3 regions of the Clostridium sp. CM041 genome follow, and region 1 is predicted to be linked to each of the others. Evidence: a T-box and tRNA genes for the amino acid it is inferred to sense, from the RefSeq annotation. Region 1 holds a T-box; the other regions hold tRNA genes.
The links. The T-box of region 1 lies ahead of ACWJJT_RS15525 (valine--tRNA ligase). A T-box ahead of a tRNA ligase gene usually reads a tRNA of that ligase, here a tRNA-Val.

Region 1 (6,139 bases):
TGAAAATTAAACTAACCTAATTAGCACTTGTCTGCCACCGCTGTTAGCGGTTTAGTTCAATAAATCTGTAGGTGGTTCAAAAGATATACAAATAACATTTACGGTTAAAAAGATAAATGGTACATTATGGAAAACGAAGAACCGGCCTAAATTTTAAAATAGGCCTTTGAATTTTAGCAAAACAACCGTACTTACCTTATTTGTGGATAACTTTTTTTATGGAATGAATTAATTATCTGATTTATAACCATTTTGTTATAACAGCACCAACCCCAATTAATATATATAATACCATCATATATACGATCAACATACCAGTTTCAATAGAATGAACACCCATTGAATATAGAATAAGTAAAATAGCCCCACTACCCAAAAGAACAACGTAAAGTACAATCATAAGATAACGTTTCAAAAGTAGCAGAGTTCGTTCATCAGCATCTGGAATATTACCATTTCTTTTTTTATTCCACTTATATAAAATCAAAGTTATGATATTTCCGAATGCTAACCCACCTATAATAGGCATAACATATTCAATAGGGTCTTCACCAAAAATATACATACCCCAAAAACCACCTATCATCATACATAACATGATAAACACCCAACCAAAGATTTGCAATTTTTTATTTTTCATAGTTATTCCCCCTTTGATTTTCCTAAATAAAATAATTCCTCAATTGGCACATCAAAATACTGTATTAATTTTAGTGCTAACTCCAAACTGGGATTATATTTATTTTTCTCAATTGCATTTATAGTTTGCCTCGTAACTTGTAAATCTTCTGCCATTTTAACTTGTGTTATCATCTTTTCTTGACGAATTTCACGAATATGATTTATCACCCTCATTTGTAGCCCTCCAATCAATAAGTAAAGATATCTTTACTTATATTATAAAGAAAATATTACTGAGTGTAAAGATATATTTACACTAAATATATCTCTATATCTTAGAAAAATGGTATAATAGGGTATATTAAAATAACAATTCAAGAGGGAAGCCATTTTATTTGGGACTTCCCTTAATTTATATATTAATATTATTCTTTATTTCTTTTCATTAGCTCAATATATAATTTTGGGTCTGCTTCTGATTTGTAAACAAATACCTTCCACTTACCATTTTCGTTTAAAAGCCCTATATATCCTTTTGCTGTATCAGTTCGTTCAGCCTTCCCATTAGTAGAAATAAACTTCAATTTAGCTTCATAATAATATCCAGCTTTATCTTCTTTCTCACCATACAAATTTTTATCTAAGATAAAGTCTAAAAGACTTTTGGGGCGATTGTAGAGAAGTAATAGTTTCTTTATATGACATTCCTCTTAGACACATATTGGGGTAGTTGCATAATAAGGGTATACTAAAATAAATAACAAATATTTTTATGCGCAAAAAAAAGTATATATTACGTATAATGCATTGAAACTAGCTTTAGAACCCCTTATTTTATTTTTAATTAAGAAACGCTCAGAAAAACATATGTTTGAGCGACAGCGAGTTTATGTTTTTTAGCAAATTAATTAAAAATAAAATTAGTAGTTCTTAGCGAAGTGAATGCATTAATAGTAATGTATACTTTTTTACTTTTTATTTTAAGTCTTTTACGGCTTTGTCGCTAAAGGAATTGTTGACGATTTTATTAAAAGATGGTCTTTCGGGAATTAACGCTGCGTTATAAGATTGTATTATATCCATAAGCTTTGTTAAGTCATCTGATTTTAATATTGGGTTCGGCGCAAAAGCATTTATATCTCTATAGTTTTTAATGGATGAAGTAAGAACAGCCTCATCTGCGCCAGGGAAATAAGATTTAATTGAAGTCATTACTTCTTTATCGGAATGACTACTTACCCATTTTTGACCTTTATATATTGCATTAGTGAATTTTTGAACCATTTCTGGATTTTTTTCTATATAAGATTTTGTGGAAAAAAAACATGTATAAGGTATGGTTCCAGCGGACGCTCCGATGGAGGCTACAATATGTCCAGAATTATCTTTTTTCATCATACTAGCACTAGGTTCAAAAAGAGTAACATAATTACCTGCTCCGCCCTTGAAAGCACCGGACGTAGCTGTGAAAGCGAGGTTTGTAACAAGATTTATATCAATAACTGGTTTAATACCATGATTTTTTAAGACATACTCAAAAGCCATTTCAGGTACGCCGCCAGGTCTTCCTCCTATTACAGTTTTACCCTTTAAGGATTCCCATTTGAAATTCGCTTCAGCATTTCTGCCTACTAAGAAAGATCCATCTTTCTGTGTTAATTGTGCAAAAATAACAGGATAGTCTTCTCGGTGTTGATTATAGATGTAAATAACTTGCTCAGGTCCACAGAAACCTATATCTACAGATTTGCTTAATACCTGCTGCATAGTTTTGTCCGCTCCTTGCCCAGTTGAAAGGTTGATTTCCATACCCTCTTCTTTAAAGAAGCCTTGAGAAATAGCTGCATACATAGGGGCATAGAAAATAGAACGAACTACTTCACTTAATTTTACTTTGACTAAAGCATCACTAGGTTTCTTTTTACAGCCGGAAAATAAGGTGGTTATCAAGGCGAAAGAAAGAAACAGGGAAAAAATCGAAATTTTTTTAAGCTTCATAGATACCTCCATATTATATAGTTGCTATAATTATATAATATGAAAGAGCGTGTAGATGTGACATTTTAAATTCAAAAATGAAATACCTTGACATATGTAAATTAAGAGGTATACAATAAATGAAAGACAAGTGAATAATAATTGAACAACTAGATAATAATTTCATAAAACATTCAAAAGCGTAGATGAAGAGGAGTAGGGGAAAATAATATTAAGAGAGGAAGATCCAGAGGCTGTAAGATCTTCTATATGAAAAACCTTGAAGGTAGCTTCGGAGCTTCTTTGCCAATTCATGTAATTATGAGTAGATGGCAAAGACGGTTTTCTTAATCGTTAAATTTTAAAGAGCCTGCAAAATTGTAGGAAAAAAGGTGGTACCGCGAGCTTTTCGTCCTTTTATAGACGAAGGCTCTTTTTTTATTGTTTGAAATTTATTGCTAAAATAAATTGACATACTAATTATTGTTTAGGAGGAGTTAATAATGGAAGAAAATAATAATATTGCTAAGAATTATGATCCAAAAGAGTTTGAAGAACGACTTTACGCATGGTGGGAAGAAAAAGGATTTTTTACTCCAACCGTTGATAAAGATAAAAAACCATTTACAATAGTAATGCCCCCACCAAACATTACAGGAAAATTACATTTAGGGCATGCTCTTGATAATACTCTTCAAGATATTCTAATAAGAACTAAAAGAATGCAAGGGTACAATACCTTGTGGCTTCCTGGTGAGGACCATGCTAGTATTGCAACAGAAGTAAAGGTTGAAAATGAACTTTTAAAAAAAGGGCTTAAGAAAAAAGAAATGGGAAGAGAAGCCTTCCTTGAAAAAGTTTGGGAGTGGACTAATGAATATAGAGAAAAAATAAGAGGACAAATAAAGAAAATGGGATGTTCTGTTGATTTTACTAGGGAAAGCTTTACTATGGATGAAAACTTAAACCATGCAGTAAGAGAAGTTTTCGTTAAATTATATAAGGATGGACTAATATACCAAGGCAATAGGATAACAAATTGGTGCCCAAAATGCATGACGGCAATTTCAGATGCTGAAATAGAGTTTGAAGAACAAGAGGGGCACTTCTGGCATGTTAAATATCCAATAATAGGTAGCGATGAGTTTTTAGAAATAGCTACCACGAGGCCGGAAACTATGCTTGGAGATACGGCGGTAGCTGTAAATCCTAAAGATCCACGGTATACACATTTAGTAGGAAAAAAAATAATGCTACCTCTAGTAAATAGAGAAATACCAATAATTGCAGATGATTATGTTGATATAGAGTTTGGAACAGGCGCAGTTAAAATTACTCCAGCACATGATCCTAATGATTACCAAGTAGGAAAAAGACATAATCTTCCAGAAATAGTGGTTTTGGATGAAAATGCAGCTATATGCGAGGGTTATGGAAAATATTCAGGTCTTGATAAATATGACGCAAGAAAGGTCATGGTAGAAGATTTACATAATGCAGGACTACTTGTTAAAATAAAAGACCACGCTCATAATGTAGGTACTCATGATAGGTGTAAAACCACTGTAGAACCAATGTTATCAAAACAATGGTATGTTAAAATGAAATCACTTGCAAAACCAGCTATAGAGGCTGTACGGGAAAATAAAACTAAATTTGTTCCTGAAAGATTTGAAAAAACATACTTCAATTGGATGGAGAATATTCAAGATTGGTGTATATCAAGACAGTTATGGTGGGGACATAGAATACCAGTATGGTATTGCAAAGATTGTGGGGAAATTATAGTTACAGTTAATGCGCCAACAAGTTGCAGTAAATGTAATAGTACAAATCTTAATCAAGATAAAGATGTGCTTGATACTTGGTTTAGTTCAGCATTGTGGCCTTTCTCAACACTTGGCTTTCCAAATAACACAGAGGATTTAAAACAGTTCTATCCAACAAGTGTTTTAGTAACTGGATATGATATTATATTCTTCTGGGTAGCAAGAATGATTTTTTCAGGGATTTATAATTTAGGGGAAGTGCCATTTGAAACAGTAGTAATACATGGAATGGTTAGAGATGATCAAGGAAGAAAAATGTCTAAGTCACTGGGAAATGGTATTGATCCATTAGACGTAATAGACCAATATGGTTCAGATGCGTTAAGGTTTTCGCTCGCAACAGGAAACTCTCCAGGCAGTGATATAAGGTTCTATGAGTCAAGAGTTGAAGCAGCTAGAAACTTTGCTAATAAAATTTGGAATGCTTCTAGATTTGTTATGATGAACAATAATTGCGAATTAATGGAGAAATATAAAGATAATAAAAATTACACTGTTGCAGACAAATGGATATTATCAAGAATGAACACTGTAATAAAAGAAGTTACAGAAAATATTGAGAAATATGAAATAGGGATAGCGCTTCAAAAGACTCATGATTTCATGTGGACAGAATTCTGTGATTGGTATATTGAACTTGTTAAACCAGTATTATACGCAGAAGATGGAGAGGCTAAAGGCATCGCATTAAATGTATTAAACAATGTATTAAAAACTGGGCTTAAATTACTTCATCCTGTTATGCCATTTATAACAGAAGAAATTTATACTCACTTAGATAATGAGTATGAATCTATAACGATTTCTAAGTGGCCAGAGTATGACGATGCTCTTAAAGATGAAAAAGCTGAAGAAAATATGAATTATATCATAGAAGCGATAAAAGACGTAAGAAATGCTAGATCGGATATGAATGTAGCACCTTCAAGAAAAGCTAAAGTATTTATATATGCTACAGAGGCAAAAGAAGCATTTGAGGAAGGTATGGTTTATTTTCAAAAACTTGCATCAGCTAGTGAGGTTAAGTTTCTAGCTACAAAAGCCGAAGCCCCAGAAAATGTAGTTACAGTAGTAACTAAGGGCGCGCAGGTATATATGCCATTACTTGAGCTTGTAGACTTAGAAAAAGAATTAGAAAGATTAAATAAAGAAAAAGAAAAACTAAAAAAAGAAATAGATAGAGTAGAGAAAAAGCTTTGTAATGAAAGATTCACAGCTAAAGCTCCAATTGAAGTGGTTGATGAGGAAAAAGCTAAGGGCGAAAAATATAAAGAAATGTATGATTTAGTAATTAAAAGTATAGAAAACTTGAAATAATCTTTAAAAAAGCAAGATAAACTATAGAATAGACACTTGAAAAGTCTATTCTATAGTTTTTTTTGTTTTTACCATACAAATAAAAAGTTGGAATATTGAAAAAAATGAATGGTGTGAGTTCAGCATACCAATAATTATGCAAGGTGTATTGATAAAGAACTGGAGAAAAGATTCTCTAATTTGATCTACTATAAGATAAGTGAAAAAAGGTGAATCTAATTTAGAGGTGGCCAACTATTAAAATAAATGAAACATATAAAAATATATTTCATTAGTTTAATTCTATTATTAATTCCTTTTTCATAAATAGAAATATAGATTACTATGAATTTATTTTCATAATGAAACCTGTTATATATACTGATGTATTTTACAAAACATACAAAATATATAAA
Region 2 (13,516 bases), 850 kb from region 1:
AAGAAGAAGAGGCTGACTTTAGAAAAAGAAAAGTTCACATAGAAAAGACTCACCCTGAAATTATTGAACTAGATCACAAAATAGGTAAGCTATGTATAGAATTATCCATTAGTGCTTTGAAAAGTATCAACAATAGAGATGAATATTTACATTCTTTGAAAGAAAAAATAATAGATTTAAGAATGAAAAAATCTGAGCTATTAGTCTCTAATGGTTTTGATATGGAATACTTGAATTTGCATTATAGATGCACAAAATGTCGCGATACAGGTTTTATTGGAAATACTAAATGCCCTTGCTTTAAGCAAAAGGTTATAGATGTTTATTATACTAGTTCTGAACTTCAAGGTATGTTAAATACCAATAACTTTGATAATTTTAAGTTAGACTACTATCCTTCTAGAAAAAGTGAACTTGAATCAGAATCTCCTAAAAAGAACATTGAAAAGATTTTATCTAGGTCTATGAACTTTTTAAAGAATTTCAATACCACTGATGAAAATTTATTATTCTATGGAAGTTCTGGTACAGGAAAAACCTTTCTGTCTCATTGCATTACAAAGGAATTACTCGACAAAGGTTCTTTTGTAGTATATAGAACAGCCGAACAATTGATAAAGGCTTTAAAAGAAATTCGCTTTAATGGCGACACCTCTTTAGAGGAACTACTAATAAATTGTGATTTACTTATTATAGACGATTTGGGTACTGAGCAAATTTCAGATTTTACTAAAACAGAAATGTTCAATCTACTTAATACCAAATTATTAAAACAAAAAAAAATGCTAGTGTCTACTAATTTGACCCTTGAAAATTTATTAAATACCTATACTGAGAGAATAACCTCTAGATTAATTGGAAATTTTACACTTTGCAAATTCTTTGGAGACGACATAAGAATTAAGAAAAATTTGAGTAAATCAAAATAATATAAAAATATGCACATTAATAAAAAGCACATATTACTATAAATGCGTTTGTCCTCATGAATTACTTCTAAGACCCTCAAATGCATTTTAAGTACTATGTGCTTTTGCTATCATATTTTTTTATCTTCTATTATAAGAATATTATTCATTTATAATTTTCCAGCTACCTTCTCAATCTTGTCCTTCAATTTTAAAAGCTCCCTTCTTATCTCCTTAAAGTTTCCAGAAACCAATTCCTTATTTCTAACTACAATCTTCCCATTAACTATTACCGTATCCACATTCCCTGCATTAGCTGAATATACCACCGCTGAATAGTAATCATATATTGGTTGCATATTTACTGATTTAGTTTCTATTAATGTTATATCAGCTTTCTTACCGACTTCAATGGATCCCACTCTATTTTCTAAACCTAATACCTTTGCTCCTCCCATTGTTGCCATTTCTACTAATTCCACTGCGGGGAATAAGCTTCTATCGTTATTATATAATTTTTGTATTTTTCCAACTAGACTCATTTGAGTGATTATGTCCATGGTGTTTCCGCTCATTGGACCATCACTTCCTAGCCCTACATCTATACCTTTTTCTCTCATTTTTAATATGGGAGCCACTCCCTTTGCTCCTTTAGCATTTGCCCCTATATTATGACTTACCTTAACATTATGCTTTTTAAGTATATCTATGTCTTGTTCCTCTAAAGTTACAGCATGTGCTGCTATAAAGTTAGAATCCAGTATTCCTAAGCTTTCTACATACTCCACTGGGGTTAGCCCTAATTCTTCCTTATATTTTTCAAATTCGAAGTCCATTTCTGCTAAATGCATAGTAAAAGGCACATCATATTTTTTAGATATTTCATAGGCCATTTTTAAACTTTCATCACTATTGGTATAAGGTGCATGGGGTGCTATTCCTGGTGTTATTAATTCATGCCCCTTCCATTTTCCAATAAATTCTATAGAGTAATCTAATCCACCAAAGGGTTCCTCAGCATCTGGTGCTTTGAAATTTATAATACTATTACATAGTATTCCCCTCATATTTAACTCTGATGTTGCCTTTGCCACTTCATCTTCAAAGTAATACATATCGCAATAGGTAGTTACTCCACCAAGCAACATTTCTGCCACTGCATATTTCGCTCCTATATAAACCAATTCCTTATTCACCAATATATTCTCTAATGGAAATAAATATCTTTTTAATCTATCCTTGCAATCATCCGCTAAGCTTCTAAACGGAACCATAGAACCGTGGCAATGACAATTAATCATACCGGGCATTAATATTCCATCTTCACCATCTATTATGTTATATCCTTGAAACTGATTTTCTAAATCAGCTCCGCCAATTGCCTTTATTTCATCTCCCTCTATTACGAGTATACCATTTTCTATAACTTCTTTATCCTTATTCATAGTAATTATATTTACATTCTTTATTAAAATTCTATTATCTTCTATTCCTTTTTTCATATGCTAATACCGCCAATTTTTTTATTTTATCTTTCACTACTTTCTTTAAATAATGAAACAATCTCCTGTTTTTTAACATCTATTAATCCTTTATCAGTTATCTTTAAAGCTGGGCTAACTGGTAGTGATAATGTACTAAATGACATTATTTCATTCTTATGGTCATATCCCAATTCTTTCATAGCTTTTCTTATTTCTTTTAACTGCGTTCCTAAAACCTCTATAGGAACATCACTTACTATTCCACCAATTGGTAATGGTGCTGAACCTAGAATGTGACCTTTATTTGCCACTGCATATCCACCTTTGCAGTTTATAACTTCATTAGCTGCTGCTATCATATCCTTAACATTTCTTCCCATTACCATAAGATTATGATGGTCATGGGCCCAAGTAGTAGCCACAGCTCCTTCTTTTATTATATTACCATCTACTATACCAAAGGCTTTACCCTTAGTTTTTCCGTATCTTTCAAAGACTACTATCAATGCACAACCCTTTATTTCCCATTGAAGTTCCCCATTTAATGATTTAATTGTAGCTTCTCCCTCTTCAGTAAAGGTTGTATCTTGCTCCACCTTGATTGTTCTACAAATAAGTTCTCCATTTAATATAGGAGTTTCCACCTTAAAATCCTCTTCATTTAAAGAATTTAACTTTATGCTATTATAAAATTTCCTAGGAAATATTTCCTTTTTATTTTCTTTCACCTCTATTGTATCTTTTATGTTTATACCTTCTTTTGAATTTATTTGCCGATAACTATTCCCTTCACACTCTTCCTTATTATATATCACTTTTCCATTTTTATATACCGAGTGTATTTTAAACTCTTTAACATCTTCTAATAATATAAAGTCTGCCATCTTTCCTGGGGCAATAACTCCTCTATCTAAAAGTCCCATTCTTCTAGCAGGAGTATATGTAGATACATATATAGCGTTTTCTTCACTAATTCCCATATCCATAGCTTTCTTCACTAATTTATTTAAATGTCCACTTGTTAGCTTGTCAGCCATTACATCATCTGTAACCAAACAAAAGTGCTCATATAAATTATTATCCCTTAAATAATTCATATTTTCTTCACTCATAGATTTCTCTTGTATTTCTAAAAACATTCCATTACTTATTTTTTCTTCTATGGATTTTAAACTCTGGTGGGTATGATCTCCATCCACCCCTCTATATATGTACATAGCTAAATCTAACCCTTCAATCTTAGGACAATGACCTTCTATTGGGAAATTGTTTTTTTCTCTCTTGATTAGATTTATAATTTTATTTATATTAGAATTATCCTCTTCTATTAAATCCTTAAAATTCATTACCTCTCCTAAACAAATAACCTTCGGGTATGCTAAAAGCTCACCAACTTCTTTATCACTTATAAATCCCCCTGTGGTTTCAAACTCCTTTGATGTTGATGGTACTGAGCTTGGTATTCCATAAAATATATCTATTTTTTCCTCTTTACTTATAAAAGCTATTATCCCCTCCACACCAAAAACATTAGCAATCTCATGTGGATCAGCCACCACCGTAGTTACTCCATGTGGTATAACAGCATTAGAAAACTCACTGGGAATAGTCATCGAACTCTCTATATGCATATGAATGTCAATAAGGCCAGGAATCATATAATTTCCATGTCCATCTACAACTTCTTTAGCACTTAATTTACCTTCATATTCTTTGCCTATATATATAAATTTTTCATCCATTATTGCTACATCTGCATTAATGAATTTCTTAAAATAACTATTATACACTCTGATATTTTTAACTATTAATTCAACTTCCATAATGCACCTCTTTAATATATATTTCTCTCTTAAAATTATGCAGACTTATTTTTTACCCTTATAGCTAAATTTAAAAAATAACTAGTCTCAATCATAAAGATTTTGACTAGTTATTTATTTAATCTATATAATTAGTTCATAATTCTATTCCAAGTATCTATCCATTCACTCATTAATGGATTAACCACTTTATAATCTATAGTTTTAGCATTTTTCACTGTTGGGCCATAGGTTAAATTTTTACTTTCCTCTTCAGTCAAAGAAACCTTTTTATTTACTGGTGATTCACTTAAATTCTTAGCACCTTTATATTGAATCTCTTCACTTAAAGCATAATTTATAAACTCATAAGCTAAATCTTTATTATCTGAATTCTTATTCATGTTTATTGAATTAAGGTTTAAATATCTTCCCGACTTTGGAGTTATAAGCTTTATTTCTGGTGATGCATTAGTAATCATTTCATAAGCAAAGTCAGCTGTTACTGCTACTGTTATTTCTCCACTAGCAAACATATTAGATAGGTCTGAAGATTTACTATAAGTTTTAACTACATTAGGCTTTAATTTTTGTAACTCTTTAAATGCAGCTGCACCCTCGTCTTTAGATATATCTACTCCTGCTTTTTCTGCTGCTATATAAAGCATAGCTGGACCAAAGGTTGTTGTTATATCTGGTATAGCTATTTTACCCTTTAGTTCAGGCTTCCATAAATCTTCCCAAGACGTTATTTCAAACTCTACTTCCTTTGGATTAACAGCTATTCCTATGCTGTTTAATGCATATGCTGGTCCAAATCCATCTTTTATTGTTCCTTTGCCCTTATCTACTACATTTTCACTATTAGGAATTTTACTATAGTCAAGTTTTTCAAATACCCCCGCTTTTATTCCTTGCTCAGCATAGCTCTCAGCTAAGTATATTAAGTCTACTGTTGACTTTGGGTTGTTTTTAAGTTTTGTTAATCTATCAGAGTTATTACCTGTTTCTAATACTATTTTAACTCCATGCTTTTCTTCGAAAGGTTTAAGTACATTTTCTGTTAGCTTGTCTTCATTTAACCCAAAAGTTGAAATTACAAGTTCCTTTTTTTTACCCGAGACTGAAGATGCACCGCTGCATCCAACAAATACAGTTGCTAGCAATCCTAATGCAACCGTTACTACTAAAGATTTTTTTAACATATCCATTCCTCCTAACTTGCTCAAATTAATAATATCCATTTCAGCTTATACTAATACTATTTTATTTTCAGGTAAGTAAAGATTTATTTTATCCCCTTGAGGATAAACTACATCATTTTGGCTATTTACAACTAAATTACCCACAGTGGTATTTACATTATACTGATAGGATTTCCCTAAGAATGTTCTTATTTCTACAGTTCCCTCTATAGTATTTGACGCTTCTATTGATGCTATAACTATATCATCTGGTCTTATTGTACCTTTAACTTCTACCTTGTCTATTTTAGGATTTTCCACATTAAACTTTAATCCTTTATTACTTTCATATAATCCATCTTGTACCTTCGTTAAATCTATAAAATTTTCAAATCCCACAAATCTAGCAACAAACTCTGTAGAAGGATTTGAGTAAATATTTTCTGGAGTATCAAATTGCTCTATTACACCTTTGTTCATTACCGCCACTTTATCAGATATAGAGAAACACTCCTCTTGGTCATGGGTAACAAATAAAGTAGTAATTCCTAAGCTTTGTTGAAGCTTTCTTATTTCAACTCTCATCTTCAATCTAAGCTTCGCATCTAAGTTGCTTAAAGGTTCATCTAAAAGTAATAAACTTGGCTCTATTACTAACGCTCTAGCTGTTGCAACTCTCTGTCTTTGCCCTCCCGAAAGCTCCTTTGGATATCTTTTAGCATATTGATTCATATCTACTACTTCTAATATATCTTTTACCTTTTTCTTTATTTCATCCCTTGATATCTTCTTCATTTTTAAACCAAATGCTACATTTTCTTCTACTGTTAGGTGCGGAAATAATGCGTAGCTTTGAAATACTAATCCGAAATTTCTATTATGAACAGGTATTTTTGTATAATCCTTGCCTCCTAGCATAAACGTTCCATTGTTTGGCTCTATAAATCCAGCAATTACTCTTAATGTTGTAGTTTTACCACATCCACTAGGTCCTAAAAGAGATACAAGCTCTCCTTTTTTAATGCTTAAATTAAAATTTTGTAATATATTGTCTTTTCCATCATATGATACTGCTATATTTTTTAAGTTTATTAAATTCATGTGTTACCCCCACGTTTATTAGCATTATTTAAGGCCTATTACGAACGTATTTTGCCTAAGAAAGACTATCTAATCCTAAAGTTTTTTCTACTATAAACATTATTCCAATTGTTATTAACATTAATATAACTGATAATGCTGATACGGTTGGATCATAGTTATACTCTACATAGCTCATCATACTAATTGGCAAAGTACTTACTCCTGGTCCTGTTAAAAATATTGATACAGGCACATTGTTAAAGGAATTTATAAATGCTAACATAACCGCTGCTATAATTCCTGAAGTTATATTTGGCATAACTACCTTAAAAAAAGTATTTATTTTTGTATAGCCAAGACTCATTGCAGCCTCTTCTATTGAATAATCAAATACCTCTAAACTTGAACCAACAACTCTAATTATGTAAGGTACTATTACCAATGTATGACCTATAAATAAACTCATGTATACTGAAAATTCTAATTTTATTACTAAAAACTGAAATAATGCAAAACCAACAACCACTCCTGGTATTATTAATGGTGAAAAGAAAAAATTCTTTAAAACACCCTTTCCTTTGAAATCAAATCTGCTTAATCCGTAAGCTGCCGGTATTCCAATTAACAGTGCTAATACTGTAGACCCACAGGATACTAAAAAACTTACAAACATTGTATTCATAAACATATCTGATTGAAATACATTTGCATACCACTTAATGCTAAACCCCTTTGGTGGGAATGCAATATAACTTTCTGTTCCTATACTTGTTAACGCTATAATTACTAATGGTGCTAGTAAAAATATATATACTAATGCTACGAATATAGTAAGTAATTTGCTTTTTCTGCCTTTCATGTTATAATCCCCTCTTATCTAATCTAGACGCTAATAAGTTTATTCCTTTTATAACCAACAATGTTGTAACTATCATTATTGTTGCAACAACAGACGCCGCTTGCCAGTCACTCAAGGTCATCGCTTCTTGATAAATTAATGTGGCTAACACTGTATTTTTATTACCACCTAATAATTGTGGTGTAGTATAAGCCGTAAGTGCTCCTGTAAATACAAGGACTGTTCCAACTATTAATCCCGGTAAACTCAGTGGGAATATAACCTTAAAGAAGGCCTTCACTTTATTAGCTCCTAAACTTTCCGCTGCTTCTAATAAGTCATTATCTATATTTTCTAAAACTCCTACTAAAGAAATTATCATTAGCGGTGAAAATAAATAAACTGTACCAACAATGATCGCGCCTTCAGTATACATCATAGTTAAAGATTCATTGATAACGCCTAAGCTAAGTAACACTTTATTTATAACTCCATTTTTACCTAAAATACTCATCCAAGCAAAAGAACGAACAATTGAATTTGTAAGAATAGGGAATATGGTTAATGCCATGAATAACCCTCTAATCTTCTTTGAGGTTCTAGACACAAAATATGCTGTTGGAATTCCAATAACCATGCATATTGCAGATGATATTAAAGCAATTCTTAATGTTCTATAAAATATCTGCAGCGTATACTTATCTCCAAAGAAATTTAAATAATGATCCAAGCTAAAGCTTCCATTAATATTAAAAGTAGGAATTATAGTACTAACTAAAGGCACTATAAGAAAATAAGATAGTAATATTAAACATGGTACAAATAATATGTAAGTCCATTTTTTCTTCATAGGTTTAACTCTCCTAAAATTTTATCTTAATGATATTTTTGTTGGATATATATAATTTATATTTATTTTACAAAACCAATGATATGGCAAAATATTGATATTCGTCCAGAAAAATACGAACGTTAATTTATTTTAATTGCTTATCGTATGTGTTTATGCTACTATAACGATCGAATGTTGTCAATATTTTTATTTTTTCAAGACAAAAATCAAATCACTTTAAATACATTTTGTTTTTAGAGGCTATCAATCCTTTTAATTCTTACAATCTTTCAGCTCAGTAAACATATTGGACGTAAAAAAAGTCCTAAACAAATGTTTAGGACTTTTTTGGAGCTGGCAATAGGAATTGAACCTACAACCTGCTGATTACAAGTCAGCTGCTCTACCGTTGAGCCATGCCAGCAAAAATGGCGACTCAAAAGGGATTCGAACCCTCGACCTCCGCCGTGACAGGGCGGCACTCTAACCAACTGAGCTATTGAGCCATATATGGTGGGAACAACAGGGTTCGAACCTGTGACCCTCTGCTTGTAAGGCAGATGCTCTCCCAGCTGAGCTATGCTCCCATATATGTTTTAATGGTGACTCCTAGGGGAATTGAACCCCTGTTACCACCGTGAAAGGGTGGTGTCTTAACCGCTTGACCAAGGAGCCTTATTACTTTTTAATGATTCTTTTGATAAGAATCAAGCTTATAAATTAGATGTTCTTTTATTAAACTATACCAGTTTAGTAAAAATGGCGACTCAAAAGGGACTCGGACCCTCGACCTCCGCCGTGACAGGGCGGCACTCTAACCAACTGAGCTATTGAGCCATATATGGTGGGAACAACAGGGTTCGAACCTGTGACCCTCTGCTTGTAAGGCAGATGCTCTCCCAGCTGAGCTATGCTCCCATGTATGTTTATGGTGACTCCTAGGGGAATTGAACCCCTGTTACCACCGTGAAAGGGTGGTGTCTTAACCGCTTGACCAAGGAGCCATACTAATTTGTCACTTTATTTATTATGGGCTTACGTCTTGCAACCCGACATAAACTATAATACCTAATTTTTCTTAAAGTGTCAACATATTTTCTTGTTTTTTTTATTATTTTTTTTTACAAAACACTCAAACCCAGTTAAATCAATGGTTTACCTTGTATGCTTTTTTATATGTTTTTTTGAAAATAACTACCTTTTATTAAACACTCTTAAACAAATTTTATGGTTACTTATAAAACAAAATAAAAATTCATTTTCATCCTACTCATTTTAGGGTAAGCTTATATGTATATACTTTATAATATAAAAATATTTTTTCTCGAAAGGAGAGATTTTCTTGAAACATTCCCTTATAATAATTGGCGGAGGCGCCTCTGGTTTAACCTCTGCTTTAATAGCAAAAGATTTTGGAATAGATGTAGCAATAATTGAAGGAACCGATAGAGTAGGTAAAAAAATACTAACCACCGGTAACGGTAGGTGTAATATCAGTAATGTACATATAAATAATGATAGATATCACAGTGAAAATACAAATTTCGCAGGTTACACTCTGGATTCTTTCACCATAAAAGATACTATAGATTTTTTCGAATGTTTAGGACTACCTTTAGTGACAATAGATGGTGGTAAAATGTTTCCTATGTCATTGCAAGCCTCATCAGTACTTGATATACTTCGCTTTGCTATAGACGAAAAAAAAATTCCACTGTATACAAATACCAAAGCTAAGGAGATTATTAAATCAAAGAAGGGTTTTAAAGTTTATAGCACAGATAACTCTACATATGAATGTGAAAAGTTGATTATTGCGACCGGTGGTAAATCAGCTCCTAAAACAGGTTCTGACGGCTCCGGCTATTCGTTGGCTAGGCAATTAGGTCATAGTATAATCTCTCCTGTACCAGCCCTTGTACAGCTTAAATTAAACTATAATAAACTAAAGGCTCTATCTGGAGTAAAGTTTGATGGCTTTGCGGAAATATTTATAAACGATAAATATGTTCAAAAGGAATTCGGAGAAATACTTTTTACAGATTACGGCATTTCCGGACCCCCTATTCTTCAGCTTAGTAGAACTGCATCTTATGGTTTATCTAAAAATAGCAAGGTTTCTTTATGTATTGATATGCTACCAAATATTAGCTACGAAGATCTAAAATCATTTTTAAATAATCACTGGTCAGTATTTCAGAGTCGCTGCGTTCATGATTCATTCATCGGAATAATTAACAAGAAGGTCATTCCAATAATTTTAAAAGAAGCAAAAATAGATGACATTCATAAGCCTTGTTGCGATTTGACCTCAAACGAAAAAAATGCTCTATATACTTTGTTAAAGCAATGGCGATTTGAGGTTTCAGGTACTAATTCTTTTGCAAATGCTCAGATAACTGCAGGAGGCATTAATACAAAAGAAATTAATTCTGAAACTCTAGAATCCAATATTACTAAAAATTTATTCTTTGCGGGAGAAATATTAGATGTAGATGGCGATTGCGGCGGTTTTAACCTTCAATGGGCATGGAGTTCTGGTGCCATTGCCGGGAGAAATGCTTCCAATTAAAAAATAAGAGTGCGATTAGTATGAAGTTTGTCCTGCGTGAATTGAACTAAGGGTTTGAAACGTGAAAGTTGATTAAGGGATTTTCTTATATTATGCTTAGAAAAGTATAATATAAGAAAAATACTTAGACTACTGTACCCAAGTACTTTCTAAGAGCGTAAGCTCAACACCCTCTTCATTTATGATTTTATGTCTACATATCGTCTTATCTTCTTCTCTTATAACCTGCGTGCTTACCTTTATGGTCTCTCCATATGTTGTTTCCTTGATGTAAGTTACCTTAATATTAGTTAGTTGACGGTCTAATACTATATCCTTAGGAACTGTTTCTAAAGCCCAAGCAACATATTTAACATTGTTTACGTGCATATTCGTGTCAATATCACTATACCTAACTTGAAAGTTTTTCTCGCTATGCACTGTAGTTATTGGTACTATATCCTCAATGTCTATGGGTGTATTATTGCTATCATCAATACCATAAGCCTCATACATATCTTTCGTAATCCTTATTGGTCTTCTTCTGTCTGTATTTATTAAAATCCACACAGAACTCGCATGTCCTATTTTATTCCCTTTCATATCAATAATTTCATATTTCCTGTATGCATAAAATTTATTGAAAGAATGTGCAAAAGTTCTAATCTTTATAGTTTCATTTAATAAAGGATACGACTCCATTGTTATGTCCCATTTATATAACACCCAAGCTGATTTATTCTCTTTAAGATGTTCTATGCCAACTCCAAGCACTTCACTTTGATACATTGCCATATCACCAAGATAATCTATAATGCTTGTCATCAAAGCTCTTTTATGAATATCTACTTCATAATAATGAATATTATAATCTCTATCTGTAACCTCTGGCATTTTGCCCATAATACCCCTCCTATATTTCTCATGAGTACATAATATAATAACTATTAATTTCTACGCTTCTTAGTTTTCTTCATACTTAAAATAATACCAAACTAAACCAACACAGTAAACATTAACTGTATAGTATTAACATAAAGTTTGTTAAATTTTTATTTATCTATGTAATTATTATCAAAATAGTGTTAAAATATTGTTGTCAGTATTCATTATGAAACTGAACTATAAATAAGGATTATGAATAGGACGACTTATATCCTTATGGAATAAGAGCGGGGGGAACACATGATTAATAATAATTCTATTAAACTTAGAAGAATAAAAACAAGTGAACTTACAACTATTGGTATGCTATCAGCTATTTGCATCGTACTTGGTTTAACTGGATATGGCTTTATTCCACTTCCTGGTGCCAAAGCTACTATCATGCACATTCCCGTTATTATAGGATCAATAATAGGTGGCCCTATGGTAGGAATGACTATTGGTTTAATATTTGGGATGTTTAGTATTATGCAAAACATAACAACTCCCAATTTACTCTCTTTTGCTTTTATAAATCCTTTAGTATCTGTATTACCAAGGGTTCTTATTGGTCTTACTTCTTACTATGTTTATAAACTAATCCACGTTAAAAATGATAGCCTAAGGATTGGACTCGCGACCGTTGTTGGTTCGCTAACTAACACTTTTGGGGTTCTTACTATGATATATGTTTTTTATGCGGCTAAATTTGCTACTTCTAAGGGCATAAATCCATCTATCGCTGCAAAGACTATTTATGGTATAGGTATAATAAATGGTGTTCCAGAGGCCACCATAGCTACTGTAATTACCATACCTGTTATCCTAGCCATTAAGAAAATAAAGAAAAGATAAAAAACAAGACACTTAGCAAATGCTAAGTGTCTTAATTTTTTTATGCATTTAATGCAGTCATTAATTCTTCTAAATTAAGACCATGAACCATTGCTGCTTCTTCTAATGTTTCAGCTTGCGCTGAAGGACACCCTACACAACCCATTCCAAAGCTCATTAATACTTCAACTGATTCTGGATTTTGTCTTACAACTTCGCCTATTGTCATATCTTTAGTTATTTTCATATTATCTACCTCACTTTATGTTAATTTAACTCTAATTCTCATTATATTTTATATACTTAAATTTTACTAGTACGCACTTTTTTAATCTATAGTATGCACTTGTATACCTAATATATATTTCCCACAATAATTATAATTCCCTATAATATAAAAAACATACATATTAAAAAATATCTTTTGTATAATATGCATGTATATATGCTATATTTCAGTTAACACCATTGTTTGATCTCTTTTAGGTCCTACTGAAACTATAGAAACCTTAACTCCTGTAAATTCTTCAATTTTCTTTAAGTATATTTTTGCATTTTCAGGAAGTTCTTCATAGCTTCTTGCATCAGCTATCTTTTCATCCCAACCATTAAACTCTTCATATACTGGTTCGCATTTAGCTAAATCTTCGAGGCTCGCTGGGAAATAATCTATAACGCTACCTTCAAATTTATATCCTACACAGATTTTAATTTTTTCAAGTCCCGCTAATGTATCTATTTTAGTTACAGCAAAACTAGTAAGTCCTGAAATTCTTGCCGCAGTTTTTAATATAACAAGGTCAAGCCATCCACATCTTCTTGCTCTACCTGTTGTTACGCCAAATTCAAAGCCTTTTTCGCGGATCCATTCTCCTACTTCATCATTAAGTTCTGTTGGGAATGGTCCTTTTCCTACTCTTGTAGTATAAGCTTTCGCAACTCCTACAGCATTTGTTATCATAGTAGGTCCTATTCCTGCTCCAACACAAACTCCGCCTGCAATAGTGTTTGATGAGGTTACAAAAGGATATGAACCGTAATCTATATCAAGCAGCGTTCCTTGTGCTCCTTCAAAT
Region 3 (13,516 bases), 1.2 Mb from region 1:
TTCGATTATCCCTTGTATTTCCGGCATAAAATCTCTCCTATTTATAAATTCATATAATAACATTAATAATAATATTATTAGCAATAATATTATTATTAATGTTATTATATCATATGTATTTTACATATCTTATGTTCAGTATACCCCTATCTTAGGTTTTATCAAAATGCTACTTAATAATCACATGCACTAAAAAGGGATAACAATTATTAATTGTTATCCCTCCTTTTATATTATACGTATTTTTTTATTTCATCAACCTTATTTAGTTTTTCCCATGAAAGATCTAAATCAATTCTTCCAAAATGTCCATAGGCAGCTACTTGTTTATAAACAGGTCTTCTTAGTTCTAATTCTCTTATAATTACAGCTGGCCTTAAATCAAATACTTTTTCAACTATTTGAACTATTTTATCATCGTCAATTTTTCCTGTTCCGAAAGTTTCAACCTCTATAGATACTGGTTTAGCTACACCTATAGCATAAGCTAACTGAATTTCCAATTTATCTGAAACTCCTGCAGCAACTAAATTTTTAGCAACCCATCTTGCAGCATATGCAGCGGATCTATCAACTTTTGTTGCATCTTTTCCTGAAAATGCTCCACCGCCATGCCTTCCATATCCACCATAAGTGTCTACTATTATTTTTCTTCCTGTTAAACCAGAGTCTCCTTGCGGTCCTCCGATTACAAATCTGCCTGTAGGATTTATATAATATTTAGTATTTTCATCTAATAATCCACTTGGCACTACAGGTTTTATTACATGCTCTTTTAAATCATTTTCAATTTGATCATGAGTTGCTTCTTCTGCATGTTGAGTTGAAATAACAATAGTATCTATTCTTACTGGCTTATTATCTTCATACTCTACAGTAACTTGAGTCTTTCCGTCAGGTCTTAAGTAATCTAATGTGCCATTTTTTCTTACTTCGCTTAACTTTCTTGCTAATCTGTGAGCCATCGCGATTGGTAGTGGCATGTATTCCGGTGTCTCATTAGTTGCAAATCCAAACATCATGCCTTGATCACCAGCACCTATTGCGTCAACCTTATCAATCTCGCCTGATTTAGATTCTAAGGCCTCATCTACTCCCATAGCTATATCTGTTGATTGTTCATTAATAGACGTAAGTACAGCACATGTGCTAGCATCAAACCCGTATTTTGCTCTAGTATATCCTATGCCTTCAATGGTATTCCTAACAACCTTAGGAACATCTACATAACAACTAGTTGTTATCTCTCCCATAACTAAAACCATTCCTGTAGTAACCGTTGTTTCACAAGCAACTCTAGCATAAGGATCTTGTTCTAAAATAGCATCAAGTACAGCATCTGAAATTTGGTCACAAATTTTGTCTGGATGTCCTTCTGTAACAGATTCGGATGTAAATAATCTTTTCATTATAATTCTCCCTTCTACTCTCTAAAATTTCCCTATTAAAAAATAAAACCTCTTCCAAATATAAGAAGAGGTGATTTAATCATCTCCCTTATCTTGCAGATTATAACTGCAGGAATTGGCACCATGGTGCATTGCACCGGTTGCCGGGTTTCATAGGGCCTTTTTCCCTCCACCTCTCTTGATAAGAGTTATCAATTATTAACTTTTAATTATAATACCATATGCATTCTATAGTGTCAACAGAATCTAAACCCTGTAAAAAATAAAAAAAGACATCTATAGATGTCTTTTGGTGGAGGAGGACGGATTCGAACCATCGAAACATTACGTAACAGATTTACAGTCTGCCCCCTTTGGCCACTCGGGAACTCCTCCATATGTGGAGCTGGCAATAGGAATTGAACCTACAACCTGCTGATTACAAGTCAGCTGCTCTACCGTTGAGCCATGCCAGCATGCATTTTATTCTATTTTAAAAAGATTATTATGGTGGGAACAACAGGGTTCGAACCTGTGACCCTCTGCTTGTAAGGCAGATGCTCTCCCAGCTGAGCTATGCTCCCATAATTTATTGTAAACCATAATTTATTATAAATGGTGGAGGAGGACGGATTCGAACCATCGAAACATTACGTAACAGATTTACAGTCTGCCCCCTTTGGCCACTCGGGAACTCCTCCACTTATGGAGCTGGCAATAGGAATTGAACCTACAACCTGCTGATTACAAGTCAGCTGCTCTACCGTTGAGCCATGCCAGCATATTATGTTTTATCTTTTTGCCGTTTTACCGTGTCGACAAGAATTATTATACAACTTTAATTAATTAATTTCAAGTCTATTATCCTTTAATAAACGACTTCTTCTCTCCGCAACTATATTATTCGCATATTTGCTCAATATTAAGCATTGATACAACTTACTATTCTAAACAAATTATTTTGTTTTCCTCCATATAATTAATATAATTATAAATCATTTTTTAATTAATCATTTTTTTATTCTTTTATTATAATAATACACAGGATTTATTCATATAAATTATTCATAGGAAACTAATAATTTTTCCCAGCGCAATACAAGGAGGTATATTTCTTGAGTAAAGCTAAAACCCATTATAAAGATCCTTTAGCATACTATACACTTTCTAATTTTCTAAAAGACTATATCGACAAAAATACTTTAGTTGTTTGCATAGGTACCGATAGATGTATAGGTGATTGTCTAGGTCCTTTAGTTGGTACACTTTTAAAAGATAGTTCCTTTCCATTACCTGTATATGGCACTATAGATAATCCAATTCATGCCTTAAACATAGATAGTAAATTATCTAAAATAAATGCTTTGCACCCAAATTGTACTATAATAGGTGTAGATGCTTGTTTAGGAGACATTTCAACTATTGGAGAACTCCAAGCTAGAAATTATCCAATTCATCCTGGCAAAGGTGTAGGGAAAACCCTTCCTAAGGTAGGCACTATTTCATTAATAGGTATAGTAGATTCAAGTGATGATAGTGAATTATTTACAAATAGAAACATAAGATTGAGCTTGGTAATGGATATTGCTAATGTTTTAAGCAGATCCCTCTTGCATTCATATTATTTGCACTCCCTTACCAATGAAGAAAATAATTCAAGCCCTGTTTAACATTATTTAATTAGTCTTAAATAATTGTCCGCGATTTAAATTTAGAAATCTTATATAATATAAAAATAAGCAATACAATTAAACTAATAATTGTATTGCTTATTTTTATAGCTTGCTTATACTTTTTATTCTGTTAAGCATAATTCTCTTCCATTGAATGAATTATCTAACTTATCCATATAATCCAATACTTTACCTGTTCCGAGTGCTACGCATGAAATCGGATCCTCCGCTAGATATACCGGAACTTTAGTAACCTCTTGTATGAGCTTACCTAAGCCTTTTAACAATGCACCTCCGCCAGTCATAACTATACCTTTATCAGCTATATCTGCTGAAAGCTCAGGTGGTGTTTTTTCTAATACAGAATGTGCACATCCTGCTATTAAATATACCGCCTCTTTTAAAGCTTCTCTCATTTCTTCTGATGATACTTCTAAATTCTTAGGAAGACCTGTAATTAAATCTCTCCCTCTTATCTCCATGCTTGTCTTTTCTTCTTGTTTATAAGCACAACCTATGTTGATTTTTAAATCCTCTGCAGTCCTCTCACCAATCATTAATTTATGTTTTTTTCTGATATATTTTATAATCTCTTCATCAAACTTATCACCAGCTACTTTAACTGATTCACGTACAACCATGCCACCTAATGAAATAACTGCAATATCAGTCGTCCCTCCACCAATGTCAATAACCATATTACCACTTGCTCTAGTAATATCGAGTCCCGCTCCGATTGCCGCTGCTAGTGGTTCTTCTATAAGTTGAACTTTCTTAGCTCCGGCATTTCTACCTGCATCTTCTACCGCTCTTCTTTCTACTTCCGTTGCCTCGCAAGGTACACATATTACAACTTTTGGAGAAGATAGCCTCCTTTTCCCGCAAGCCTTCTTTATAAAATGATTTAACATTTTTTCAGTTATGTCATAATCCGAAATGACACCGTCCCTCATAGGGCGTATTGCCACAATATTGCCTGGTGTTCTTCCTATCATTTGCCTAGCTTCTTCTCCTACTGCCAATACCTTATTATTATTTCTATCTATGGCAACAACAGAAGGTTCTTTTAATATAACACCTTTTCCTTTAATATATACAAGCACTGTAGATGTACCCAAATCTATTCCCATATCTGTACCCATTCTAAAAAAAAACATTTCAAAACCACTCCTGCTCTTTAGTATATTCAATATTTAAATTATACTAAACTCTATTCTATAAAGCTATAAGAAAACCCTCTTTTAATTTTAAAATTTTTTTATAGTTTTTAGCTTCAAATGTTTTTATCCTTGTGCTTCTTTGTATTTCAATTTAGTTGCTCTTCCACCTCTTATATGTCGCTCAGCCTTATTTATATCCAAAATTGTTTTTGCATCACTGGCAATTCGAGGATTTATTGTGGGTAATCTTTCCGTCATATCCTTGTGTATAGTACTCTTGCTAACGCCAAACACTTTGGCAGTTCTTCTTATTGTGGATTTTGACTCGATAATGTACTTAGCAACTTCTAGTACTCGATCTTCAATATAGTCTTTCAAGTGTTGCCTCCTTAACCCTTATATATTTATAAATATGCATTATCTTGCTTTTAAATTCCATTCCAATTAGTCATCTTCTAATATATTTTTAAAAAATGGCTAATTGAGATGGTTATTGGTTATTTTTTAGTTTTTGCAGGTTGATATTTCTCATATTTTACATATTTAGCAGGATCAACATTCTTATTACTCTGCAAAACTTCAAAGTGTAAGTGAGTTCCATATTCTTCTTTAAACGAATTTAAACTAGTGTTTCCCACTGTACCAATTTGCTGTTTTTTAGTTACTTTATCACCTTTTTTTACTAATATTTTTTCATCTAGGTTAGTACTGTTAGTAACAAATCCATTTTGATGATCTATCTGAACCATCTTACCTTTTTGGCCATTAACGTCAGTACCAACTTCTTTAACTATTCCATCCATAACCGCTACAACTGGCTCCCCAATTTTTGCTTGAATGTCAATACCTAAATTTGTTCTATAGCTTCCATCAGTCTTCCACACTACTGAATCAATATCTTTCGAATATGCTCTTGCGAGTAATCCATTTGCTACGGGATTTTCAAATTTAGCATTAACTGATTTAGAAACTGCTGATGCTGCATTTCCTGTTGTAACCTTCTTAATGTTAGGTACTGCTTTAAGCTCTTCGGTCTTAGCTTTCTTTTCTTCTTTTACTTGAAGAGCACCCTCATATTCTTTTTGTTGCGCTTTTATAGCATCTCCTGCATTTGCTTGTTGTTTTTGTAACGCTTCTTGCTTGCTTGAAAGCTTCTTATTATTATTTGCTGTTATAGACGCCACTGAAGCTACTATACATAAACAAACAAATAAAATTACATAGAATCCTTCCTTCTTAAAAAAATTTAATGTCTTATTGTTTTCATTCTTATTCATACAAACACCTCCATTTGTATTTTTGTCCATATTTTATTAAAACATACATTTTTCCTAAAATTTATTTAAGTTAATCTCATTTTAATAATATTTATATTTTAAATTTTAAATTATGCACCCTTCGTTTTGCTTAAGTCATCTTCACGTTTATTTTTATAAAAAGCAAAGCTGATCATCCATTTTTTATAGAGGATAACCAGCTTATGTGTATTTTTTTCATTTGGATATAACAGTCCCTTGATAATAATGAGTTAATATTTCAATATAGGTTTTCCCATCTTTCGCCATCGCATCCGCACCCCATTGGCTCATCCCTACACCATGACCATATCCGCTGCAATCTATTTCTATGTTGCTTAAATTAAACTTCATTTCAAAATTCGATGATTTTAAACCGAGCATTGTTCTAAACTTACTGCCTGTCATGGTTATATTCCCTACCTTAATACTCTTAACACTTCCTGCCTCAGTCCTATCAATTACTGTTATTTGTTTCTTAACATTAGTTGAGGTTACCTTAGCATTATTATAGTTGTTATTTATAATTCGGCTTAGATCTTTATATTTAAAAGTTTTACTACTCTTAAAGCTTCCTGCTCTTTCTTCACCTGGGCTTTCTACACTTCTTAAATAAGGTATGCTGTCGCTAAATACCTCTTCGGAATTTTCCGTTTTTCCACTGCTTGTTGCAAAATAATAAGGTTCCATTACTAAGCTGTTGTTATATGTTAAAACTTGACCTAATGTCCCTTCAACTGCCATTTTAATCTTATTCCAATTTTCTTCGCCAGTAGTTCCCCATTCTTTTACACGTTCTTCTTTAGTCCTATAAACTTGACAGTGGACTGTATCGCATAAATCAGCTCCATTACCATTTTTACAGGGGGTTCCACCCATTTTTGTGACATGAGCTAAAGCATAAGTCCTAGCCGCCACGGCTTGAGATTTTAAAGCTTCTATTCCAAAGGCAGCTGGCATTTCTGCTGCAACAACTCCCGTAACATATTCTTCTAGATTAAGTTCTTTTATAGTATTTCCTTTCGACATAAAAACTTTAACTTTAGTGATTTTGGCTAGTGAGCCATATTTTATAATATTTTCATTGTCTTCTACCTTAATTGCAGAGTTTTTACTCTTATTTATACTTTTATTATTTCCTACTCCCACTATTAAAACAGAAGTAATAACTATAAATGCAATAAATGCCGTTACTAATAGAAGGATATTTTTTAAATGTACTGTAATAAAAACTCTTCTCATTTTTTTCTCCTCTCGTTATAAAACAACCTTTACCTTATACATATTAAATAACTATAAAAAATATTACTTTTTCCCATTGACTAAATTCTTGTTAAATAATAGTGCATACTATTATGCATTTATTAATGGAGATAGCGGATAAAAATATTTAGACCAGCTGTAACCAAAAGGCACCCAAAAATAATATACTAGTCATTGTGCTAGTTTATTATTTTTAGGTGCTTATTATAATATAATTGGAATATAACACTTATATATTCCAACTATCAAATTTAAATTATAAATGAAACGCCACATATTTCTATTGCTTATTGAGTTTCCAGTTATTTACGGGAACCCACTCTTTCTATGTCTGCTCCTAGTCCCTTTAATTTCTCCTCAATAGAAACATAGCCTCTATCAATATGATATATATCATTTATTGTAGTTGTACCCTCTGCTGTAAGTCCTGCAAGTATTAATGCTGCTCCCGCTCTCAAATCTGTAGCTGTGACTTCTGAACCTGTAAATCTATCTATACCTTCTATTACGGCACTTCTACCATCTATTTTTATATTTGCTCCCATTCTCTTTAATTCTGTGGCATGCATAAATCTATTCTCAAAAATAGTTTCTGTAATTATACTCGTTCCTTTTACTGTACACAGTAAACTCATCATCTGAGCTTGCATGTCTGTAGGGAATCCAGGGTATGGCATAGTTTTTATATCTATTGGGCTTAATTTTTTCCTACCATCAACTATTATGCTATTTTTATTAATTTCTATTCCTACTCCCATCTCTGTAAGTTTTGCTATTATTGGTTTTGAATGAATTTCATCAATGCCATTAATTTTAAACAAGCTTTTCGTTATTGCAGCAGTTATCATAAATGTACCCGCCTCTATCCTGTCATATATCGGCTTATAAACAACTTCTTTAAAATCTTTAACACCTAAAATTCTTATAGTGTCTGTTCCTTCTCCATATATTTTTGCTCCCATAGCCCTTAAGAATTTTGCTAGGTCTACAATTTCTGGTTCTTCTGCTGCATTTCCTATTATTGTTTCGCCCTCAGCTAGCGTTGCTGCCATCATTATATTTTCCGTAGCCCCAACTGACGGATAATCTAAATATATATTGCTGCCTATTAGTTTTTTTGCTTTTGCTTCCACATACCCGTGACCTACCGATACTTCTGCACCTAAAGCTGCTAATCCTTTTAAATGAAGATCAATAGGCCTAGTTCCAATATTGCATCCACCCGGTAGAGAAATTTTGAAGTTTCCAAATCTTCCAAGCATAGGACCCATTATTAAAAAAGATGCTCTCATTTTTCTAACTAATTCATCGTTAGCTCCATTATTAAATAAATTAGCAGTATTAATTTTCACCATTTTAGAAATTTTATCTATATTAATATCTGCTTTAAGAGATTTTAATACATCACAAATTACAAATACATCTTCAAGCATAGGAGCATTTTCAATGGTACAACTATTACCATTTAATATTGTTGCTGCAAGTATAGGAAGAACCGAATTTTTAGATGCACTTATATCCACTTCACCTTCTAATTTTTTCCCACCTTTTATAACTAATTTATTCATTTACTTCCTCCATTATATTGTTATTTTTAATAAGTTGTAATTATTTCAGGTGTACCAATGATAATGTATCTTCCAGATGAATAATTACATATAGCATAATTAAAATCGATTACCTTTTTATTGATTACTAACTCATCGTATTTTTTAGTATATGCTATAGTACTTAGTCCATTGTTTATACTCACAGTCTCAATATTGTAAGTCCCATGGGATTTCAAAACTTTTATTATTCTATTATTTACACCATAAATGTCTTCGTTTTTAACACTTAAACTACTCTCTCCCATTTTCGCCTTTAGGTATTGAAAATATTTGATGTTTTTGCCTCTATAGCCAATAGCCGTGCTAACTTTATTTTTAAGAGATACTAGTCCATTTTCGTTACCTATCTTACTTATGTTTATCGTTATATCATTCTCATTTTTGTATTTTAAGGCTTCTATATATCCTTCAACATTTTCACCAGAAAACTCTATACAATAAGAATCCTCATTTTCGGAAATGTTTAATTTTGTTTTTTTGTTATTAAGGTCTAAAGACTTAATTAAATAGTCACAAAATTGTTTTGGTTCTCCACCAGTTTTAAAGCATGCTTTCAATCCATACTCCACAGTTTTGCTTTTCGTTTGGAGTAATATTTCATCGAATAAATTAACTACCTCCTGTGCATTTGAGATTTTAACATTAATTTGTAAAATAATCAGACTTAATACTATACACAAAAGTGCGATACTTTTTCTTTTCATTTTAATCCCCCTACCCTTCAATTAAATTCTTGACCATAATTTATTTTTTTATTCTATAAATAATGGTTTTTTAATATTCATGTTATTAATAAAACCATCCCCCAGCACAAGTGTGAAGAGGGCTATTTGATTCATTATATAGGTAGGGTTATTGTAAAAATTGATATTTAGTATATATCCATTCTTTATATTATTAATATATAAAATTTTAGTGGAAATGTGCTAAAAAAAATCAAATGCGATTTTTAAGCAAAAAAAATGAAGATATATTAATATCCTCATTTTATAATCTCTATCCTTTTGTCTTGATTCTTTCAAGAGCTCTTAAAATAGCATTCTCTGTTCTCATAAATCCAATTCCATGCTTATGTCTCAATCTTTCTTCTGCTCTTTCTTTAGCCTGCCTCGCTCTTTCAATATCTATATTCTCTGGCCATTCACAGGCACTACATAACATTTCTACCTCACCTTGAATCACTCTTAAAACTCCCGTTGATGTAAACGCTTTTAATTTTTTACCACTTACATCCGTAAATGTTGTCACCGTAGGTTTTAATGGAGATATCATAGGAACATGATTGGCAAAGATACCAAATCTACCATCATCACTCTCCGTGTTCAAACTCAGTATTTCACCACTATAAAACTCCTTTTCCGGAGTAAGTATAGTAAGCTTTATATGATTTTTCATATAAAAACACTTCCATTTCTATGCATATATTCTTAAAAATACTTTATTCACCAGCCATAGTTTTTGCTTTTTCTACTGCCTCTTCTATAGATCCAACAAACATAAATGCCGCTTCAGGTAAGTCATCATGCTTTCCTTCAATGATTTCTTTAAACCCTCTTACCGTTTCTTTTACTGGTACAAATTTACCTTTCATTCCTGTAAATTGCTCCGCTACAGTAAATGGTTGTGATAAAAATCTTTGAACCTTACGTGCTCTTAATACTACCATTTTATCCTCTTCAGATAATTCATCTATCCCTAGTATTGCAATAATATCTTGAAGTTCTTTATATCTTTCAAGGATACGTCTAACTTTTATTGTAACATCATAGTGTTCCCTACCAACTATTCTAGGATCAAGCATTGTTGAAGTAGATTCTAGTGGGTCTACTGCTGGATAAATGCCCAGTTCAACTATCCCTCTAGAAAGCACTGTAGTAGCATCAAGATGACTGAATGTAGTAGCTGGTGCAGGATCAGTTAAATCGTCTGCCGGTACATATACAGCCTGAACAGATGTAATAGATCCTTGTTTTGTAGATGTAATTCTCTCTTGTAATTGTCCCATTTCCGTAGCAAGTGTTGGTTGGTACCCGACCGCACTTGGTATTCTGCCAAGTAGTGCAGACACCTCTGAACCTGCTTGTGTAAATCTAAATATATTATCTATGAATAAAAGTACATCTTGACCATGATCTCTAAAATATTCTGACATGGTAAGTCCGGTTAACGCAACTCTCATTCTAGCTCCAGGCGGTTCATTCATCTGTCCAAAAACTAAAGCTGTTTTAGATATAACTCCTGACTCTTTCATTTCATTATAAAGATCATTACCTTCCCTAGTTCTCTCACCAACTCCGGTAAATACTGAAAGTCCATTATGTTCTTTTGCTATATTATTCATAAGTTCTTGAATAAGAACCGTTTTACCAACTCCTGCCCCACCAAAAAGACCAATTTTACCACCTTTTTGATATGGTGCTATTAAGTCTATTACCTTAATACCTGTTTCAAACATTTCTGGTTCAACAGACTGTTCTGCAAATGTTGGGGCTAACCTGTGAATAGGCATATATTTATCTACTTTAACTTCTCCCATTTCATCCATAGGCTTTCCAAGAACATTAAATAGCCTTCCTAGTACTACATTCCCTACTGGAACTGATATTGGACTACCTGTATCAAACGCCTCAAGACCACGGCTTAATCCTTCTGTGCCTTCCATAGCTATTGCTCTTATAATATCATCACCAATATGCTGTTCAACCTCAGCTACAACTATTCTATCATTCATCTGAATTTCAATACTGTTGTAAATATTAGGAAGACTATCTGAGTCAAATTTTATATCTATAACAGGCCCTATTATTTGTACTACTTTTCCTATATGTCCTGGCATTGTTTTCACTCCCTTTTACCTTTGAGCTTCCGCTCCTCCAACTATTTCTGAAATCTCTTGTGTAATTGCACTTTGTCTAATCCTATTATAACTTAAATTAAGTTTATCAAGTATATCATTGGCGTTGTTAGTAGCCGATCCCATAGACTCCATTCTAGCTCTGTGCTCACTTGCTTTTGAATGCAGCATAGAGTTCAGCATTTTACCACTTAAAAATAATGAAGTAATCTCATATATTGCGTTTTCATCTATTGCCTCAATATCTACATACTCTTTACTGCAATTCTCTTCATTATCAGAACTTAGAGGAAGTAACTTTTCAATTATAACTTCATTTTTCAATGCCGAAATTAGCTTTTTATAAACAATGTAAACTTCACCAACATCTCCGCTACTATACATACCAAGTGCACGATTACTAATAGTAGAAGCTTCCTTTTGAGTAGGCACATCTAAAACTTCAACGTATTCAGCCACAGTTTCAATATTAATTTTTTTAAGTAAAGCTCTACCTTTTTGACCTACAATAATTACATTGTAATCTTCTTTATTGCTTTTTATGCTATTAGTTAGTCCATTAACTACTGACCAATTAAATCCACCACAAAGGCCTGTATCTGATGTCAATACAACATACAATTTTTTGCTGTTATTATTTCCTCTTGTATAGATACTATCATCTTCATAATTATCTTTAACCTGTTTAACAGTTTCCTCAAGCCTACATAAATAATTATTGTTAACATCTACCTTATTTCTTATTTTTTTATATTTAGATGTGGCAACTAATCCCATGGCCCTGGTAATTTTTATAGTATTTGTTATGGATTTTATTCTTCGCTTAATTGCAATAATCCCCATACCTGCCATGTTTCACCTCTCTTTAGTCTTGATAATATATTATCAAAACAAATTAATTATCACCTAAAGGTGCTATTAATCATCACCTTTAGGTGCTACACTAACGACTCGATTCTGAAATGTCGTTAATATTTTCAACTAAGAACATTTTTTTAAATTCATCTATAGCTTCAATAAGTTGTTGTTTTATTTTATCATCTAGTACCTTATTGTCAATTATTGCTTTACCTACTTCTCTATGATGGGTGTCCATATACTCCAAAAATTCACTCTCAAATCTCGTTACTTGATGTACGGGAATATCCATAAGATGATTGGTTGTCCCAGCAAAGAAAATCATAACTTGTTTCTCTACTGACACTGGCATATATTGATCTTGCTTTAATATTTCAATTAATCTTTTCCCCTTTTCTAGTCTCATTTTTGCATCTTTATCAAGATCCGTACCGAATTGAGCAAAAGCTGCAAGCTCCCTATATTGAGCAAGTTCCAACCTTAAAGTTCCGGTAACTTGCTTCATGGCTTTTATTTGAGCATTTCCACCAACCCTTGATACAGATATTCCAGCATTAACTGCCGGTCTTTGCCCTGAATGAAACAATTCAGCTTCAAGAAATATTTGCCCATCCGTTATGGAAATAACGTTAGTTGGTATATATGATGTAACATCGCCTGCAAGAGTTTCTATTATAGGAAGGGCAGTTAATGAACCCCCACCCAATTTTTCTGAAAGCTTTGCTGCTCTTTCGAGTAGTCTTGAATGAATATAAAATATATCTCCTGGATAAGCTTCCCTACCTGGCGGTCTACGAAGTAATAGAGACATAGCTCTATATGCCACCGCATGTTTAGATAAATCATCATATACTATTAATACATTCTTACCATTATGCATAAAGTATTCTCCCATACTACATCCAGCATAGGGTGCCAAATACTGCAATGGTGCTGAATGAGAAGCTGTAGCCGCTACAACTATTGTATAATCTAATGCTCCCATTTCAGATAGGGTATTAACAATATGTGCAACAGTAGATTGCTTTTGACCAATAGCTACATATATACATATAACATCTTTTCCCTTTTGATTTAAAATAGTATCTATGGTTAAAGCTGTTTTACCTGTTTGCCTATCTCCAATTATAAGTTCTCTTTGACCTCTTCCAATTGGCACCATAGAGTCTATTGCTTTTATTCCAGTTTGAAGCGGTTCTTTAACTGATTGTCTTTCAATAACTTCAGGCGCTTCGACTTCTACTGCTCTCGTCTCCGTAGTCTTAACTGGACCTTTACCGTCTATTGGTACACCTAAAGCATCTACAACTCTTCCTATTAAAGCCTCACCTACAGGGACTTCTACTACTCTACCAGTTCTTTTTACTATGTCCCCTTCTTTGATGCCCTCTTCTGGTCCTAAAAGTACACATCCT

Region 2: it has a tRNA-Val gene. The T-box ahead of ACWJJT_RS15525 (valine--tRNA ligase) is inferred to sense a tRNA for this amino acid. The anticodon was not compared.
Region 3: it has a tRNA-Val gene. The T-box ahead of ACWJJT_RS15525 (valine--tRNA ligase) is inferred to sense a tRNA for this amino acid. The anticodon was not compared.

Annotation. Positions count from the first base shown of each region.
Region 1 covers NZ_CM143648.1:3,286,273-3,292,411, forward strand. The annotation lists gene ACWJJT_RS15505 (hypothetical protein) at 242-640, opposite strand; gene ACWJJT_RS15510 (helix-turn-helix transcriptional regulator) at 643-855, opposite strand; gene ACWJJT_RS15515 (hypothetical protein) at 1,047-1,253, opposite strand; gene ACWJJT_RS15520 (ABC transporter substrate-binding protein) at 1,597-2,619, opposite strand; T-box leader at 2,793-3,018, shown strand; gene ACWJJT_RS15525 (valine--tRNA ligase) at 3,102-5,744, shown strand.
Region 2 covers NZ_CM143648.1:2,428,076-2,441,591, reverse strand. The annotation lists gene ACWJJT_RS11430 (ATP-binding protein) at 1-929, shown strand, start outside; gene ACWJJT_RS11425 (amidohydrolase) at 1,079-2,410, opposite strand; gene ACWJJT_RS11420 (adenine deaminase C-terminal domain-containing protein) at 2,437-4,215, opposite strand; gene ACWJJT_RS11415 (ABC transporter substrate-binding protein) at 4,347-5,399, opposite strand; gene ACWJJT_RS11410 (ABC transporter ATP-binding protein) at 5,445-6,479, opposite strand; gene ACWJJT_RS11405 (ABC transporter permease) at 6,535-7,320, opposite strand; gene ACWJJT_RS11400 (ABC transporter permease) at 7,322-8,149, opposite strand; tRNA gene ACWJJT_RS11395 (tRNA-Thr) at 8,481-8,555, opposite strand; tRNA gene ACWJJT_RS11390 (tRNA-Asp) at 8,561-8,637, opposite strand; tRNA gene ACWJJT_RS11385 (tRNA-Val) at 8,643-8,718, opposite strand; tRNA gene ACWJJT_RS11380 (tRNA-Glu) at 8,732-8,806, opposite strand; tRNA gene ACWJJT_RS11375 (tRNA-Asp) at 8,892-8,968, opposite strand; tRNA gene ACWJJT_RS11370 (tRNA-Val) at 8,974-9,049, opposite strand; tRNA gene ACWJJT_RS11365 (tRNA-Glu) at 9,061-9,135, opposite strand; gene ACWJJT_RS11360 (BaiN/RdsA family NAD(P)/FAD-dependent oxidoreductase) at 9,474-10,703, shown strand; gene ACWJJT_RS11355 (acyl-[acyl-carrier-protein] thioesterase) at 10,833-11,585, opposite strand; gene ACWJJT_RS11350 (ECF transporter S component) at 11,868-12,461, shown strand; gene ACWJJT_RS11345 (DUF1858 domain-containing protein) at 12,502-12,687, opposite strand; gene ACWJJT_RS11340 (adenylosuccinate synthase) at 12,889-13,516, opposite strand, start outside.
Region 3 covers NZ_CM143648.1:2,063,716-2,077,231, forward strand. The annotation lists gene recD2 (SF1B family DNA helicase RecD2) at 1-27, opposite strand, end outside; gene metK (methionine adenosyltransferase) at 234-1,409, opposite strand; SAM riboswitch class I at 1,495-1,597, opposite strand; tRNA gene ACWJJT_RS09630 (tRNA-Tyr) at 1,700-1,784, opposite strand; tRNA gene ACWJJT_RS09635 (tRNA-Thr) at 1,790-1,864, opposite strand; tRNA gene ACWJJT_RS09640 (tRNA-Val) at 1,897-1,972, opposite strand; tRNA gene ACWJJT_RS09645 (tRNA-Tyr) at 2,005-2,089, opposite strand; tRNA gene ACWJJT_RS09650 (tRNA-Thr) at 2,095-2,169, opposite strand; gene yyaC (spore protease YyaC) at 2,504-3,058, shown strand; gene mreB (rod shape-determining protein) at 3,184-4,218, opposite strand; gene spoIIID (sporulation transcriptional regulator SpoIIID) at 4,345-4,599, opposite strand; gene ACWJJT_RS09670 (peptidoglycan DD-metalloendopeptidase family protein) at 4,719-5,498, opposite strand; gene spoIID (stage II sporulation protein D) at 5,715-6,758, opposite strand; gene murA (UDP-N-acetylglucosamine 1-carboxyvinyltransferase) at 7,082-8,347, opposite strand; gene ACWJJT_RS09685 (YwmB family TATA-box binding protein) at 8,374-9,093, opposite strand; gene ACWJJT_RS09690 (F0F1 ATP synthase subunit epsilon) at 9,386-9,784, opposite strand; gene atpD (F0F1 ATP synthase subunit beta) at 9,828-11,225, opposite strand; gene atpG (ATP synthase F1 subunit gamma) at 11,241-12,095, opposite strand; gene atpA (F0F1 ATP synthase subunit alpha) at 12,187-13,516, opposite strand, start outside.